DNA from 2 places in the Streptomyces daghestanicus genome. Region 2 is predicted to be linked to the other one. Evidence: predicted binding sites of a transcription regulator. Region 2 holds the regulator's gene; the other holds the start of a gene.
What was found. The regulator HrcA, encoded in region 2, represses chaperone genes, less so after heat shock. The targets are predictions, from matches to a motif close to TTNGCACTCNGNNNNNCNGAGTGCNAA.
Positions count from the first base shown of each region.

Region 1: a site for HrcA is predicted at 2,800-2,826, ahead of groES (co-chaperone GroES). Genes of this name have one in related genera too.

Region 1 is NZ_BNDX01000008.1:1,433,349-1,440,712, reverse strand. It holds gene Sdagh_RS15870 (THUMP-like domain-containing protein) at 1-996, opposite strand, end outside; gene Sdagh_RS15865 (polysaccharide deacetylase family protein) at 1,086-2,015, shown strand; gene Sdagh_RS15860 (polysaccharide deacetylase family protein) at 2,012-2,737, shown strand; gene groES (co-chaperone GroES) at 2,973-3,281, shown strand; gene groL (chaperonin GroEL) at 3,406-5,031, shown strand; gene Sdagh_RS15845 (hypothetical protein) at 5,147-5,863, shown strand; partial or broken gene Sdagh_RS15840 (DUF397 domain-containing protein) at 6,058-6,201, shown strand; gene Sdagh_RS15835 (SDR family NAD(P)-dependent oxidoreductase) at 6,260-7,033, opposite strand; gene Sdagh_RS15830 (MOSC domain-containing protein) at 7,075-7,364, opposite strand, start outside.
Region 2 is NZ_BNDX01000016.1:713,125-720,488, forward strand. It holds gene Sdagh_RS29890 (ATP-binding SpoIIE family protein phosphatase) at 1-1,020, shown strand, start outside; gene hemW (radical SAM family heme chaperone HemW) at 1,048-2,280, shown strand; gene Sdagh_RS29900 (DUF3097 domain-containing protein) at 2,415-3,227, opposite strand; gene Sdagh_RS29905 (MBL fold metallo-hydrolase) at 3,262-3,987, opposite strand; gene hrcA (heat-inducible transcriptional repressor HrcA) at 4,151-5,167, shown strand; gene dnaJ (molecular chaperone DnaJ) at 5,168-6,304, shown strand; gene Sdagh_RS29920 (nitronate monooxygenase) at 6,486-7,364, shown strand, end outside.

The DNA.
Region 1 (7,364 bases), on a different contig from region 2:
CGCCTTCAGCTTCTTGACGTTGAAGGGCAGCAGATCGGTGATCTCGTACGCCGTGGCGTACGGCGTCGGCCGCAGCGTGTCGGCGGTCACGTACGCGATGGTCGCGTCCAGCAGGCCGCCGCCGACCTCCTCGGCCACCTCCGCGACCAGATGGGCCCGGACGACGGCGCCGTCCGGCTCGTAGAGGTACCGGCCGGGCGGGCGGACCTCCGGGTCGGGCAGGGCGCGGGAGAGCAGTGTGCGCGGCCCCGGCAGCAGCGTCGCCCGGACCGCCCCCGGCGCGGTGCCGAACCAGAGCACCGCCTCCTTCACGTCCCCGCCGTCGGAGAGGAACTCGGCCTCGGCGTCCGCCGGTACGGCCTCGTGCGGGATGCCGGGCGCCACCTTCAGCGCGGCGGCCCGGGGCGCCGTGCGGGCCGCCGCCACGGCCCACGACAGCGGCGGTGAGTACGCCTCGGGGTCGAAGATCCGGCCCCGCCCGCCCCGGCGTGCCGGGTCGACGAAGACGGCGTCGTACCCGTCCGTCGCCACCTCCGTCACATCCGCCTCCCTCACCTCGATGAGGTCACCGAGCCCCAGCGCCCCGGCGTTGGCGCGGGCCGCCGCGGCCGCCGCCGGGTCACGGTCCACGGCGAGCACCCGGATGCCCCTGCGGGCCAGCGCGATCGCGTCCCCGCCGATCCCGCAGCACAGGTCGGCCACCGAGGTCACGCCCAGCTCGGCGAAGCGGGCGGCCCGGTACGCGGCGACACTCGCCCGGGTCGACTGCTCGACCCCGTTCGGCGTGAAGAACATCCGCCCGGCGTCCGCCGCCCCGAACTTCGCCACCGCCCGCTGCCGCAGCCGCGCCTGCCCCAGCGCCGCCGACACCAGGTCCGCCGGGTGGGTGCGGCGCAGCCGGGTGGCGACGGCCAGCTCCTGGGCGGGATCGGTGTCGCGCACCTCGTCGAGGAGGGCGCGGCCGGCGGGGGTGAGGAGGGCGTCGAGGTCGTTCACCGGGCCATTGTGGGCCAGTCGGTGGACCGTCCACCGCCGGGCGCGTGTCGGGGCGGTTCCCGGACCGGCGGCTGCGAGGATCCGGCACCATGCGAGCAGTAGTACAAAATGACAAAACTAGGGCTTCTCGTACCCGTTACCGGAAGACGCGCGTCCAGGGCGGCCTCGCCGTGCTCGCCGCCGTCGCCGTCCTCGGGGTACCGGGCTGCGCGCGGGACTCCACCGAGGTGCGGTCCGCCCCCGGCCAGCCCCTCCAGGCGCCGCCGGCCCGCGCGCTGGACGCCTACGCCACCAAGCTGCGCGCCGCGCACGCCGCCGCGCAGCGCTGGGGCCTCAAGCGCGCGCCGCTGCCGGCGCCCCCGCCCCCGGCCGAGAAACCGGAGATCCGCACCCGGGCCGGCTTCGAGGTCGACGGTCACACCGAGCGCGGGCTCCCGCCGGTCTTCACCACGATCCCCACCAAGGAGAAGATCGTCTTCCTCACCATCGACGACGGCGGCGAGAAGGACCGCCGGTTCCTGGAGATGATGAGCGAGCTGAACGTCCCGTACACCGCCTTCCTCAGCGACTACCTGGTGAAGGAGGACTACGGCTACTTCAGGACGATGCAGGCCCGCGGGGTCACCCTCAACAACCACACCCTCACCCACCCCTACCTGCCCGGTCTCTCCTACGCCGAGCAGAGGCGCGAGATCTGCGGCATGCAGGAGGTCATCCGCGAGCGGTACGGCAAGCGCCCCGCCGTCTTCCGCCCGCCCTTCGGCAACTACGACCAGGACACCCTGGTCGCCGCGAAGAGCTGCGGCGTCACCCACGTCCCGCTCTGGAACGAGGAGGTCTTCGTCGACCGCTGGGACTACCGCGAGTGGGACCGGGAGATCCACCCCGGCGACATCGTCCTCACCCACTTCCGCGGCGCGAAGGACTGGGACGGCACGATGCCCGACATGGTCCGCCGGTTCCTGGACAAGGTCACCGCCGAGGGGTACGCCGTGGCCCGCCTGGAGGACTACCTGTGACACGCCGGGGCCTCGCCGCGAAAGCCGCCGGCGCCGCCCTGGCCGCCGTCCTGCTCGCCGCCTGCGCCGGGGCCGGCGCCCCCGTCGACCGCACCGGCGGCAAGGCCCCGGAACCGGCCCGGGGAGGCGCGGGCGGCCTGCCGCCGGTCGTCGACCACGTCCCCACCCGCGACCGCGTCGTCTTCCTCACCTACGACGACGGCGCCGAGCGCGACCCCCGCTTCCCCGCCCTCGTCCGCGACCGGCGGCTGCCGGTCACCCTCTTCCTCACCGACACCGTCGCCGGACCGGCGTACGGCCACTTCGCCCGGCTCCGCGCGGTCGGCGCGAGCCTCCAGAACCACACCCTCGACCACCCGGCGCTGCGCGGCCTGCCCCACCTCGGCCAGCGCGCCGAGATCTGCGGACAGCAGCGCAAGCTCAACGCCCGCTTCGGCGTCCGCCCCCGCCTCTTCCGCCCGCCCTACGGCCGCTACGACACGGCCACCCTGCGAGCCGCCGCCGACTGCGGCATCACGGCGGTCGTCCTGTGGCGGGCCGCCCCGGACCCCTCCGGCGCCCTGGCCTTCACCCACGGCGAACCCCGCCTGCGCCCCGGCGACATCATCGCCGTCGACCCGGACCGCCCGAAGGGGACGGCGCTGACGGGACGCACGGAGAAGGTCCTGGAGGAGATCGAGAGACGGGGGCTGCGGGTGGGCCGGCTGGAGGACTACCTGTGACGCCGACCGGCGTCCCCGGCCCCTCCGGCGCCACCCCGAAATCCTCCGACGCGCCGCCGGTATTGGCACTCCGCTTGACCGAGTGCTAACCGCGGTCATAGTCTCAGGTCTGGCACTCCCCTCGGGAGAGTGCCAACACAGCGACGGGCAGGTCCGGCACCCGCGACGACGGATCCACCTGGTCGCCACCTCAGACAGTTAACCCCGTGAGATCTCCGAAGGGGGAGGTCGGATCGTGACGACCGCCAGCTCCAAGGTTGCCATCAAGCCGCTCGAGGACCGCATCGTGGTCCAGCCGCTCGACGCCGAGCAGACCACGGCCTCGGGCCTGGTCATTCCGGACACCGCCAAGGAGAAGCCCCAGGAGGGCGTCGTCCTGGCCGTGGGCCCGGGCCGCTTCGAGGACGGCAACCGTCTTCCGCTCGACGTCTCCGTCGGTGACGTCGTGCTCTACAGCAAGTACGGCGGCACCGAGGTGAAGTACAACGGCGAGGAGTACCTCGTCCTCTCGGCCCGCGACGTCCTCGCGATCATCGAGAAGTAGTTCACCCGAAGCATTTCGCTTCAACGCTTGAAGCTGCGCCCCTGGCTCCCGCCACCACTATGAAGCCGGGCGCCCGGGGCGCAGCGCCGTATACCCCAGATTTCGGAAGAGGGCTCACGCTCCCATGGCGAAGATCCTGAAGTTCGACGAGGACGCCCGTCGCGCCCTCGAGCGCGGCGTCAACAAGCTCGCCGACACGGTCAAGGTGACGATCGGCCCCAAGGGCCGCAACGTCGTCATCGACAAGAAGTTCGGCGCCCCCACCATCACCAACGACGGTGTCACGATCGCCCGCGAGGTCGAGATCGAGGACCCGTACGAGAACCTCGGCGCGCAGCTGGTGAAGGAGGTGGCGACCAAGACCAACGACGTGGCGGGTGACGGTACGACCACCGCCACCGTGCTCGCCCAGGCGCTGGTCCGCGAGGGCCTGAAGAACGTCGCGGCCGGTGCCTCCCCGGCGCTGCTGAAGAAGGGCATCGACGCGGCCGTCAAGGCGGTCTCCGACGACCTTCTCGCCACCGCCCGCCCGATCGACGAGAAGTCCGACATCGCCGCCGTCGCCGCGCTCTCCGCGCAGGACAGCCAGGTCGGCGAGCTGATCGCCGAGGCGATGGACAAGGTCGGCAAGGACGGTGTCATCACCGTCGAGGAGTCCAACACCTTCGGCCTGGAGCTGGACTTCACCGAGGGCATGGCCTTCGACAAGGGCTACCTGTCGCCGTACTTCGTGACGGACCAGGAGCGCATGGAGGCCGTCCTGGAGGACGCCTACATCCTGATCAACCAGGGCAAGATCTCCTCCATCACGGACCTGCTGCCGCTGCTGGAGAAGGTCATCCAGGCCAACTCCTCCAAGCCGCTGCTGATCATCGCCGAGGACGTCGAGGGCGAGGCCCTCTCCACCCTGGTGGTCAACAAGATCCGCGGCACCTTCAACGCCGTCGCGGTGAAGGCCCCCGGCTTCGGTGACCGCCGCAAGGCGATGCTCCAGGACATGGCGGTCCTCACCGGCGCCACGGTCATCTCCGAGGAGGTCGGCCTCAAGCTCGACCAGGTCGGCCTGGAGGTGCTCGGCACCGCCCGCCGCATCACCGTCACCAAGGACGACACCACCATCGTCGACGGCGCCGGTGACAAGGCGGACGTCGAGGGCCGCGTCAACCAGATCAAGGCCGAGATCGAGGCCACGGACTCCGACTGGGACCGCGAGAAGCTCCAGGAGCGCCTCGCCAAGCTGGCCGGCGGCGTGTGCGTGATCAAGGTCGGCGCCGCCACCGAGGTGGAGCTGAAGGAGCGCAAGCACCGTCTGGAGGACGCCATCTCCGCGACCCGCGCCGCGGTCGAGGAGGGCATCGTCTCCGGTGGTGGCTCCGCGCTGGTCCACGCCGTCAAGGTCCTGGAGGGCAACCTCGGCAAGACCGGCGACGAGGCCACGGGTGTCGCGGTCGTCCGCCGCGCCGCCGTCGAGCCGCTGCGCTGGATCGCGGAGAACGCCGGCCTGGAGGGTTACGTCATCACCTCCAAGGTCGCCGAGCTGGACAAGGGCCAGGGCTTCAACGCCGCCACCGGCGAGTACGGCGACCTGGTCAAGGCCGGCGTCATCGACCCGGTGAAGGTCACCCGCTCCGCCCTGGAGAACGCCGCCTCCATCGCCTCCCTCCTCCTGACGACCGAGACCCTGGTCGTCGAGAAGAAGGAAGAGGAAGAGCCGGCCGCCGCGGGCCACAGCCACGGCCACAGCCACTGAGGCTCTCCCAGCCCACGCCGGTGCCCGGCACCCCCTCGGGGGTGCCGGGCACCGGCGCGTTGTCAGTGGGCTCGGGCATCCTGTGCGGCAGGGAACCGAGGAGGGGAAGGCCCACGTGGAGAGCGACCCGCACGGCCACGCCCGCGCACTGCCCCCGCCCCCCGTGCCCAAGGAGCGGGCCGGGACCGGGCGGGCGGCCCGGGAGCCGCGGGAGCACGCCGCCGAGGTCGGCCGCCCGCACCGCGAGCGCTGGGAATGGGGTGGCCGCCCGCCCAGCGCGGCGCTGCGCGGCGTCGGGGGCAACGTCCTCGGGCTGCTGCGCTTCGACCCCGGCCTGGTGCACGCGCTGGACGCGGCCGGCCCCGGGGTCCAGCGGCGGGTGGCGGTACGGGCCGCCCACCGGGCCTGCGAGGCGGCGGGCCTGACCGGCCTGCCCTGGATCGCGCGGGCGCTCACCGCCCTCGACGCGGGGCGCCCGCTTCCCCCGCCCTTCGGTGACCACGACGCGATGTTCGCCGCGCTGCGCGCCGACCCCCGGGTCCCGGACCGGTCCGTCCTCGAGGCGGTCCCCCCGGAGCGACCGCCGTACCGCCCGCCCGAGCCCGGCCCCCGGGGGCGGACCGTCGTGACGGTCCAGCCGGCGCGCCTGCCCCGGCCTCCCCACCTGATCTCCCAGCCCCACTACGCCCTCCCCGCCCTGCCGGCCGCCGCCGACCCCCACCCGCTGCGGGCGGCCCTGGACGCGGTCTGGCACGCGCTCAACACAGAGGGCGAGCACTACCCGCGGCTGCTGGCGGAGGTCCGCTCGGCATGCGGGCTGCCCGGACGGTGACCTGGGCCCACACCGTCCGGACCGCCCTTGGCCGGTCGCGGCAGGCACTCCCCGCGGCTGTTGCCGACCTCGATCCGCACGGAACCGAGGTCGCCGGCGGTGACCACGCGCAGCCCGGCCTCCCGGCCCGGCACCCGGCCGTGGGCCGCCCCACGTCCCGCGCTGCTGGGCCGCCCTGAACCAAGAGCAGCCGCGGTGCCGGTAAGGGCGGTGACCGCGCCGAGGCCGCGACCACGGGGCCGACCGCGGTACGCGACTCCAAGCGCCCCGGCGGCGCCCACCTCTCTGTCGGCGCCGGTCAGTGGGCGGCGTTCGCGCGGAGGGCGGCGCGCGGCTGACACGGAGACGGGAGGGGCCGCCGGCCGCCCGGCCGCCCCTCCCCGGCCCGTGCTCCCGTCACTGCGGCCCGTACTTCCGTCCCGTCCGCGAGCTGATCGACCCCAGCACCCCGCGCGGCACCAGCTTCGCCGCGCCCATCAGGGCCTTGTAGCGGGGGTCCGGGATGGACAGGGTCTTGCCGCGGGCCAGGTCGTCCAGGGCCGCCGCGACCAGCTTGTCGGCGTCCAGCCACATCCAGTTCGGGATGCTGTCCGTGCCCATCCCGGCCCGCTCGTGGAACTCCGTCCGCACGAAACCGGGGCACAGCGCCATCAGCCGTACGCCGCTGCCCGCCAGGTCCTTCGCCGCGCCCTGCGTGAACTGCACGACCCACGCCTTGGACGCGCCGTACGTGCCGCGCGGCAGGAAGGCCGCCACCGAGGCCACGTTGACCACGCCGCCGCGCCCCCGGGCCCGCATCGCCCCGGCCGCCGCCGACGTCAGCCGCAGCACCGCCTCGCAGTGCACCTTGAGCATCCGCAGCTCATCGGCCATGGAGACGTCGAGATAGCGGCCCTTGTTGCCGAACCCGGCATTGTTGACCAGCAGGTCGACGGGGTTCTTGCGGTCGCCCAGCCGGGCGGCCACCGTCTCGATGCCCGCGTCCTCGGCCAGGTCGGCGGTGAGCACCTCGGCCTCGATGCCGTGCCGGTCGTGCAGTTCGGTCGCCTGCTCGCGCAGCCGGTCGGTGCTCCGGGCGACCAGCACCAGGTCGTGCCCGTCGGCCGCCAGCCGTCGCGCGAACGCGGCGCCGATGCCTGAGGTCGATCCGGTAATCAATGCCGTTGTCATGACGCAAGGTTAGTGACCCGGACTGTCGGCGTCCGGTTCGCTCACCGAGCCTCCGTCCGGTGAAGCGCGGGTGAAGGGACGGCAGGCGCTCCCGGAGCCGGGCCCCGGGGAACCGCCCGGGACGCCTCCACGTACGCCCGCGCCTTCGCCAGCGCCACCGGGTGCAGCGCGTCCCCCGCCGCCAGCAGCCGCGGCAGCAGCGCCCGTTCGGTCGTCACCGCGCGGAACTGGAGGGCCACCGTCACCTCGTGACCGGGCCGGTGCACCACCTCGACCGGATCGCCCGCCCGCACCTCGCCGGGCTCGATCACCCGCAGGTACGCGCCGGGCG
Region 2 (7,364 bases):
CACTCCGGACCGGCCGCCCACCCCTGGCCGGGCGACGCCCTCGGCCCGCGCGGCGCGTGGGGCGCGGCCCTGGCCTACCGGCTCGTCGCGGCCGGCCGGCCGCTGGGCACCCTGGTCATCGGCCGGGCCGGCGCTCCCCGCGTCCCCGACGGGATCACCGGCCTGGTCGAGGACCTCGGCCGCCGTGTCGCCCTCGCCGTCGGCACCGCCCGTCAGTACGCCCGGCAGGCCACCATCAGTGCCGTCCTCCAGCGCGGCCTGCTGCCCGGCGCGGTCGCCGAGATCCCCGGCATGCGCAGCGCCCTCGTCCACGAACCCCGGGACCGGGGCGGACCCAGCGGCGACTTCTACGACCTCTTCCCGGCCGGCGACGGCCGCTGGTGCTTCGCCGTCGGCGACGTCCAGGGCAAGGGCCCGGAGGCCGCCGTCGTCATCGGCCTGGCCCGGCCCTGGCTGCGGCTGCTGGCCCGCGAGGGCTACGGCGTCGCCGACGTCCTGGACCGCCTCAACCAGCTCCTCCTCGACGACGCCACCGAGGTCGCGGACGCCGCCGCCCGCGCCCTGGTCGGCGGCGGCGGCCGGCCCCTGGCCCCCGGCGAGGGGCCGCAGACCCGCTTCCTCTCCCTGCTCTACGGCGAGCTGGCCCCGTTCGACGGCGGGGTGCGCTGCACCCTCGCCTCCGCCGGCCACCCGCTGCCGCTGCTGCTCACCCCCGGCGGAACGGTCCGCGCGGTCGCCCGCCCGCAGACCCTGCTGGGGGTCGTGGAGGACGAGACGTACACCAGCGAGGAGTTCGACCTGCGGCCCGGGGACAGCCTGCTGTGCGTCACGGACGGCGTCACCGAGCGGCGCGACGGCTCCCGCCAGTTCGACGACGACGACGGTCTCGCCGCCGCGCTCGCGGGCTGCGCGGGCCTGGACGCGCGGCGGATCGCCGAGCGCGTCCGACGGCTGGTGCACGCGTTCGGCGACGGCCCGCCGGAGGACGACCTGGCGCTGCTGGTCCTCCAGGCCGAGTAGCGCGCCCGGTGCGGGACAATGGAGCCCATGCCCTCCGCACTCCCCGACGGCGAACCCGTCCCCGCCGACGGCGCGCTGCCCGCCTCCGCGCTCGCCGGGGCCGCGAGCCGCCCCCTCGGCTTCTACCTCCACGTCCCGTACTGCGCGACCCGCTGCGGCTACTGCGACTTCAACACCTACACCGCCACCGAGCTGCGCGGCACCGGCGGCGTCCTCGCCTCCCGCGACAACTACGCCGGCACCCTCACCGACGAGGTCCGCCTCGCCCGGAAGGTCCTCGGCGACGACCCCCGCGAGGTCCGCACGGTCTTCGTCGGCGGCGGCACCCCCACCCTGCTGGCCGCCGGCGACCTCGTGCGGATGCTGTCCGCGATCCGTGACGAGTTCGGTCTCGCGCCGGACGCGGAGATCACCACCGAGGCCAACCCGGAGTCCGTCGACCCGGCCTACCTCGCCACCCTCCGCGAGGGCGGCTTCAACCGGATCTCCTTCGGCATGCAGAGCGCGCGGCAGCACGTGCTCCGGGTCCTCGACCGCGCCCACACCCCGGGCCGCCCCGAGGCCTGCGTCGCCGAGGCCCGCGCCGCCGGCTTCGACCACGTCAACCTCGACCTGATCTACGGCACCCCCGGCGAGTCCGACGACGACTGGCGGGCCTCCCTGGACGCCGCGCTCGGCGCCGGACCCGACCACGTCAGCGCCTACGCCCTGATCGTCGAGGAGGGCACCCGGCTGGCCCGCCGGGTCCGCCGCGGCGAGATCCCCATGACCGACGACGACGTGCACGCCGACCGGTACCTGATCGCCGACGAGACCCTCGCCGCGGCGGGCTTCGACTGGTACGAGGTGTCCAACTGGGCCACCTCCGACGCCGGGCGCTGCCTGCACAACGAGCTGTACTGGCGCGGCGCCGACTGGTGGGGCGCCGGGCCGGGCGCCCACTCCCACGTGGGCGGCGTGCGCTGGTGGAACGTCAAGCACCCCGGCGCGTACGCGGCGGCGCTGGCGCAGGGGCGCTCCCCGGGCGCCGGGCGCGAGGTCCTCACCGACGAGGACCGGCGGGTCGAGCGCGTCCTGCTGGAGCTGCGCCTGCGCGAGGGCGTGCCCCTGTCCCTCCTCCACGAGGCCGGCCTCGCGGCCTCCCGCCGGGCCCTGTCGGACGGACTCCTCCAGCCGGGGCCGTACGAGGAGGGCCGGGCCGTGCTGACCCTGCGGGGCCGGCTGCTGGCGGACGCGGTGGTGCGGGACCTGGTGGACTGACCCCGCTCTGGGGCCTGTCGTTCGGATCAGGTCGCGGGGAATCGGCTGGGCCTTCCTCGCGCCGGCGAGTGACGACAACGCGGCAGGTGCGCGTGCCAGGCCCCGCGTCCGCGGCGTGATCCGAACGACCGGCCCTAGCCGTCGTCCGCGGGTGCCGTCACGAAGTCGATCAGCTCCTCGACCCGGCCCAGCAGCTCCGGCTCCAGGTCCTTGTACGACCGCACCCGCCCCAGGATGTGCTGCCAGGCCGCGCCCGTGTTCTCGGGCCAGCCCAGGGCCCGGCAGACCCCCGTCTTCCAGTCCTGGCCGCGCGGCACCCGGGGCCAGGCGGCGATGCCCACGGAGGCCGGTTTCACCGCCTCCCAGACGTCGATGTACGGGTGGCCGACGACCAGCGCGTGCTCGCTCGTCACCGCCTGGGCGATCCGCCACTCCTTCGACCCCGGCACCAGGTGGTCCACCAGGACGCCGAGCCGGGCGTCGGGACCGGGCGCGAAGGCGGACACGATCGACGGCAGGTCGTCCACGCCCTCCAGGTACTCGACGACCACCCCCTCGATCCGCAGGTCGTCGCCCCACACCTTCTCGACCAGCTCGGCGTCGTGCCGCCCCTCGACGTAGATCCTCCCGGCGCGGGCCACCCGGGCCCGCGCCCCGGGCACGGCCACCGAACCGGACGCCGTACGGGACGGCCGTACCGGACCCGGTGAGGGCTTGACCAGGGTCACCACCCGGCCCTCCAGCAGGAACCCGCGCGGCTCCAGCGGGAAGACGCGGCGCTTGCCGAAGCGGTCCTCCAGCGTCACGGTGCCCGCCTCGCACCCGGTCACCGCGCCGCAGAACCCGGTGCCGGGCTCCTCGACCACGAGGCCGGGATCGGCCGGCACCTCCGGCGCGGGCTGCGGTTTCTTCCACGGGGGAGTGAGATCGGCGGAGTACTGGCGCATTCTGCCGACGATACGAGGAACGTCCCGGACGCGATCAGCGCGACACGCCGAACCGCGCGGCCAGGGCGTCCCGTTGGGCCCGCACGAACGCCGCGTCCACCACCGCCCCGTGCCCCGGCACGTACAGCGCGTCCTCGCCGCCCAGGCGGAGCAGCCGGTCCAGTGCCGCGGGCCACTGCCCCGGCAGCGCGTCGGGGCCCGCCTGCGGCTCGCCGGACTCCTCCACCAGATCCCCGCAGAAGACGACCTCCGGGCTGCCCGGCACCAGCACCGCCAGGTCGTGCGCGGTGTGCCCCGGCCCCACGTCGGCCAGCAGCACCTGCCGGCCGCCGCCCAGGTCGAGGGTCCGCTCCCCGGACACCGGGTGGCGGACGGCGGTGAGCGCGTCCACCGCCTCCTCCGCGCGCCGCCGGTCCAGCCCGTTGGCCACCGCGTCCGCGCGCAGCGCCTCCCGCCCGGCGCCCAGCGCCGTCTCCGCGCCGGCCGCGCCGAACACCTCCGCGTCCGCGAACGCCGCCGCCCCGAAGACGTGGTCGAAGTGCGGATGGGTCAGCGCGAGATGCGTCACACGGTGACCCGCGAGCGCCTGCGCCTCCGCCCGCAGCCGCGCGCCCTCGCCGAGGCTCGACCCCGCGTCGATCAGCAGCGCGGCCCCCGCGCCGACCACCAGGCCGGCCGTGCAGTCCCACACCGGCAGCCGGTGCCGCCCCACCCCGGCCGCCACCCGCTCCCATCCCAGCTCTTCCCAAGTCACGGTCATGGCGGCGACGCTAGCGGTGCGGACCCCTCGGGGACGGCAGCGCGGGCCCGGCCTTGCCGGGGGCGTACCCCACGGCCGTACACTGGGCCGGGGAAGTCTGGCACTCGCAGTGGTTGAGTGCCAGGAGGGAATCCGGGCAGACGGCTTCTGGAGGTGTGCGCGAATGCTCAGTGAACGCAGGCTCCAGGTGCTGCGCGCCATCGTCCAGGACTACGTCGGCACCGAGGAGCCGGTCGGCTCCAAGGCCCTGACCGAGCGGCACGCCCTGGGCGTCTCCCCGGCGACCGTGCGCAACGACATGGCGGCGCTGGAGGAGGAGGGGTTCATCGCCCAGCCGCACACCAGCGCCGGGCGCATCCCGACCGACAAGGGCTACCGGCTGTTCGTCGACAAGCTCGCCGGGGTCAAGCCGATGACCGGCCCCGAGCGGCGCGCGATCCAGAACTTCCTGGAGGGCGCCGTCGACCTCGACGACGTCGTGGCCCGCACGGTGCGGCTGCTGGCGCAGCTCACCCGGCAGGTCGCCGTGGTGCAGTACCCGTCGCTGACCCGCTCGACCGTGCGCCACGTGGAGCTGCTCTCCCTGGCGCCGGCCCGCCTGATGCTCGTGCTGATCACGGACACCGGGCGGGTGGAGCAGCGGATGGTGGACTGCCCGGCGCCGTTCGGCGAGACCGCGGTGGCGGATCTGCGGGCGCGGCTCAACAGCCGGGTCGCGGGCCGCCGGTTCACGGACGTGCCCACGCTCGTGGAGGACCTCCCGGACGCCTTCGAGGCGGAGGACCGCGGTACGGTCTCGACGGTGCTCTCCACCCTGCTGGAGACCCTGGTCGAGGAGAACGAGGAGCGGCTGATGATCGGCGGCACCGCCAATCTGACCCGCTTCGGCCATGACTTCCCCCTCACGATCCGGCCGGTGCTGGAGGCGCTGGAGGAGCAGGTGGTGCTCCTGAAGCTGCTCGGCGAGGCGAAGGATGCGGGCGTGACCGTGCGAATCGGTCATGAGAACGCCCATGAAGGACTCAACTCCACGTCCGTCGTGTCGGTGGGCTACGGTTCGGGCGGCGAGGCGGTTGCCAAGCTCGGCGTGGTCGGACCGACCCGCATGGACTACCCGGGAACGATGGGAGCGGTACGCGCAGTGGCACGGTACGTCGGACAGATCCTGGCGGAGTCATAGGTGGCCACGGACTACTACGCCGTGCTCGGCGTGCGCCGCGACGCTTCTCAGGACGAGATCAAGAAGGCGTTCCGGAGGCTCGCCCGCGAGCTGCATCCGGACGTCAACCCCGATCCGAAGACCCAGGAGCGGTTCAAGGAGATCAACGCCGCCTACGAGGTGCTGTCGGACCCGCAGAAGAAGCAGGTCTACGACCTCGGCGGCGATCCCTTGTCGCAGAGCGGCGGCGCGGGCGCCGGCGGCTTCGGCGCGGGCGGCTTCGGGAACTTCTCGGACATCATGGACGCCTTCTTCGGCACGGCGTCGCAGCGCGGACCGCGCTCGCGCACCCGCCGCGGCCAGGACGCCATGATCCGCATCGAGGTCGAGCTGGACGAGGCGGCCTTCGGCACGACCAAGGACATCCAGGTCGACACGGCCGTCGTCTGCAACACCTGCAACGGCGAGGGGGCCGCGCCCGGCACGTCGGCGCAGACCTGCGACATGTGCCGCGGCCGCGGTGAGGTGTCGCAGGTCACCCGGTCCTTCCTGGGCCAGGTCATGACCTCCCGGCCCTGCCCCCAGTGCCAGGGCTTCGGCACGGTGGTGCCGACGCCGTGCCCGGAGTGCGCCGGTGACGGCCGCATCCGCTCGCGGCGCACCCTGACGGTGAAGATCCCGGCCGGCGTCGACAACGGCACCCGCATCCAGCTCGCCGGCGAGGGCGAGGTCGGCCCCGGCGGCGGCCCGGCCGGCGACCTGTACGTCGAGATCCACGAGCTGCCGCACTCCCAGTTCCAGCGCCGGGGCGACGACCTGCACTGCACGGTCACCCTGCCGATGACGGCGGCGGCCCTCGGCACCAAGGTGCCGCTGGAGACGCTGGACGGCCTGGAGGAGGTCGACATCCGGCCGGGCACCCAGTCCGGCCAGTCGATCCCGCTGCACGGCCGGGGCGTCACCCACCTGCGCGGCGGCGGCCGGGGCGACCTCATCGTCCACGTCGAGGTGCAGACCCCGTCCAAGCTCGACCCCGACCAGGAGCGCGTGCTGCGCGAACTGGCCAAGCTGCGCGGCGAGGAGCGGCCCCAGGGCCAGTTCCAGCCGGGGCAGCAGGGCCTGTTCTCCCGGCTGAAGGACGCCTTCAACGGCCGCTGAGGCCACCGGCGTCCGGCCGGGGCGGGCGCTCCGCCGCGGCCGGGGGCACGCCCCGGCCGACGGGCCCGTCGCCGCAGGTCGGACGAGGCGGCCGGCGGGCGCCGGGCCCGGGCGCGCGCGGGTGCGGAGCCGCCGGGCGGGCGGATTCGGCGCTGTCCGGGGGACGTGGCACGATGCGGTCATGTCCTCCGCGCTGACCGATCTCTTCCCGTACCCGATCGTGCAGGCCCCCATGGCGGGCGGCGTCTCCGTGCCCCGCCTCGCCGCCGCCGTCTGCGAGGCGGGCGGGCTCGGGTTCCTGGCCGCCGGGTACAAGACGCCCGACGGGATGTACCAGGAGATCAAGCAGCTGCGGAGCCTGACCGGCCGCCCGTTCGGGGTGAACCTCTTCCTGCCGCAGCCGGAGACCGCCGACCCCGCCGCCGTCGGTGTCTACGCCCACCAGCTGGCCGGCGAGGCCGCCTGGTACGAGACGGAACTGGGCGATCCGGACAGCGGCCGGGACGACGGCTACGAGACCAAGCTCGCCGTCCTCCTCGACAACCCCGTACCTGTGGTGTCGTTCCACTTCGGCGTCCCCGCCCGCGAGGTGGTCGACGCCCTGCACCGCGTCGGCACCTTCGTCCTGGTCACCGCCACCACCGCCGAGGAGGCGCGGGCCGTCGAGGAGTGCGGCGCCGACGCGGTGATCGCGCAGGGCGTGGAGGCCGGCGGCCACCAGGGCACCCACCGGGACCTGCCGGAGGCGGACGGCGCCGGGACGGGACTGCTGTCCCTGCTCGCCCAGGTCCGCGAGGCGGTGGGCCTGCCGGTGATCGCCGCCGGCGGCCTGATGAACGGCGGCCAGGTCGCCGCGGTCCTCGCGGCCGGCGCGGGCGCGGCCCAGCTCGGCACCGCCTTCCTCGCCACCCCCGAGTCCGGCGCGCACGCCCTGCACAAGGCGGCGCTGACCAACCCGCTCTTCGTCCGTACGGCGCTGACCCGGGCCTTCTCCGGGCGGCCCGCCCGCGGCCTGGTCAACCGCTTCCTGCGCGAGCACGGCCCGTACGCCCCCGCCGCC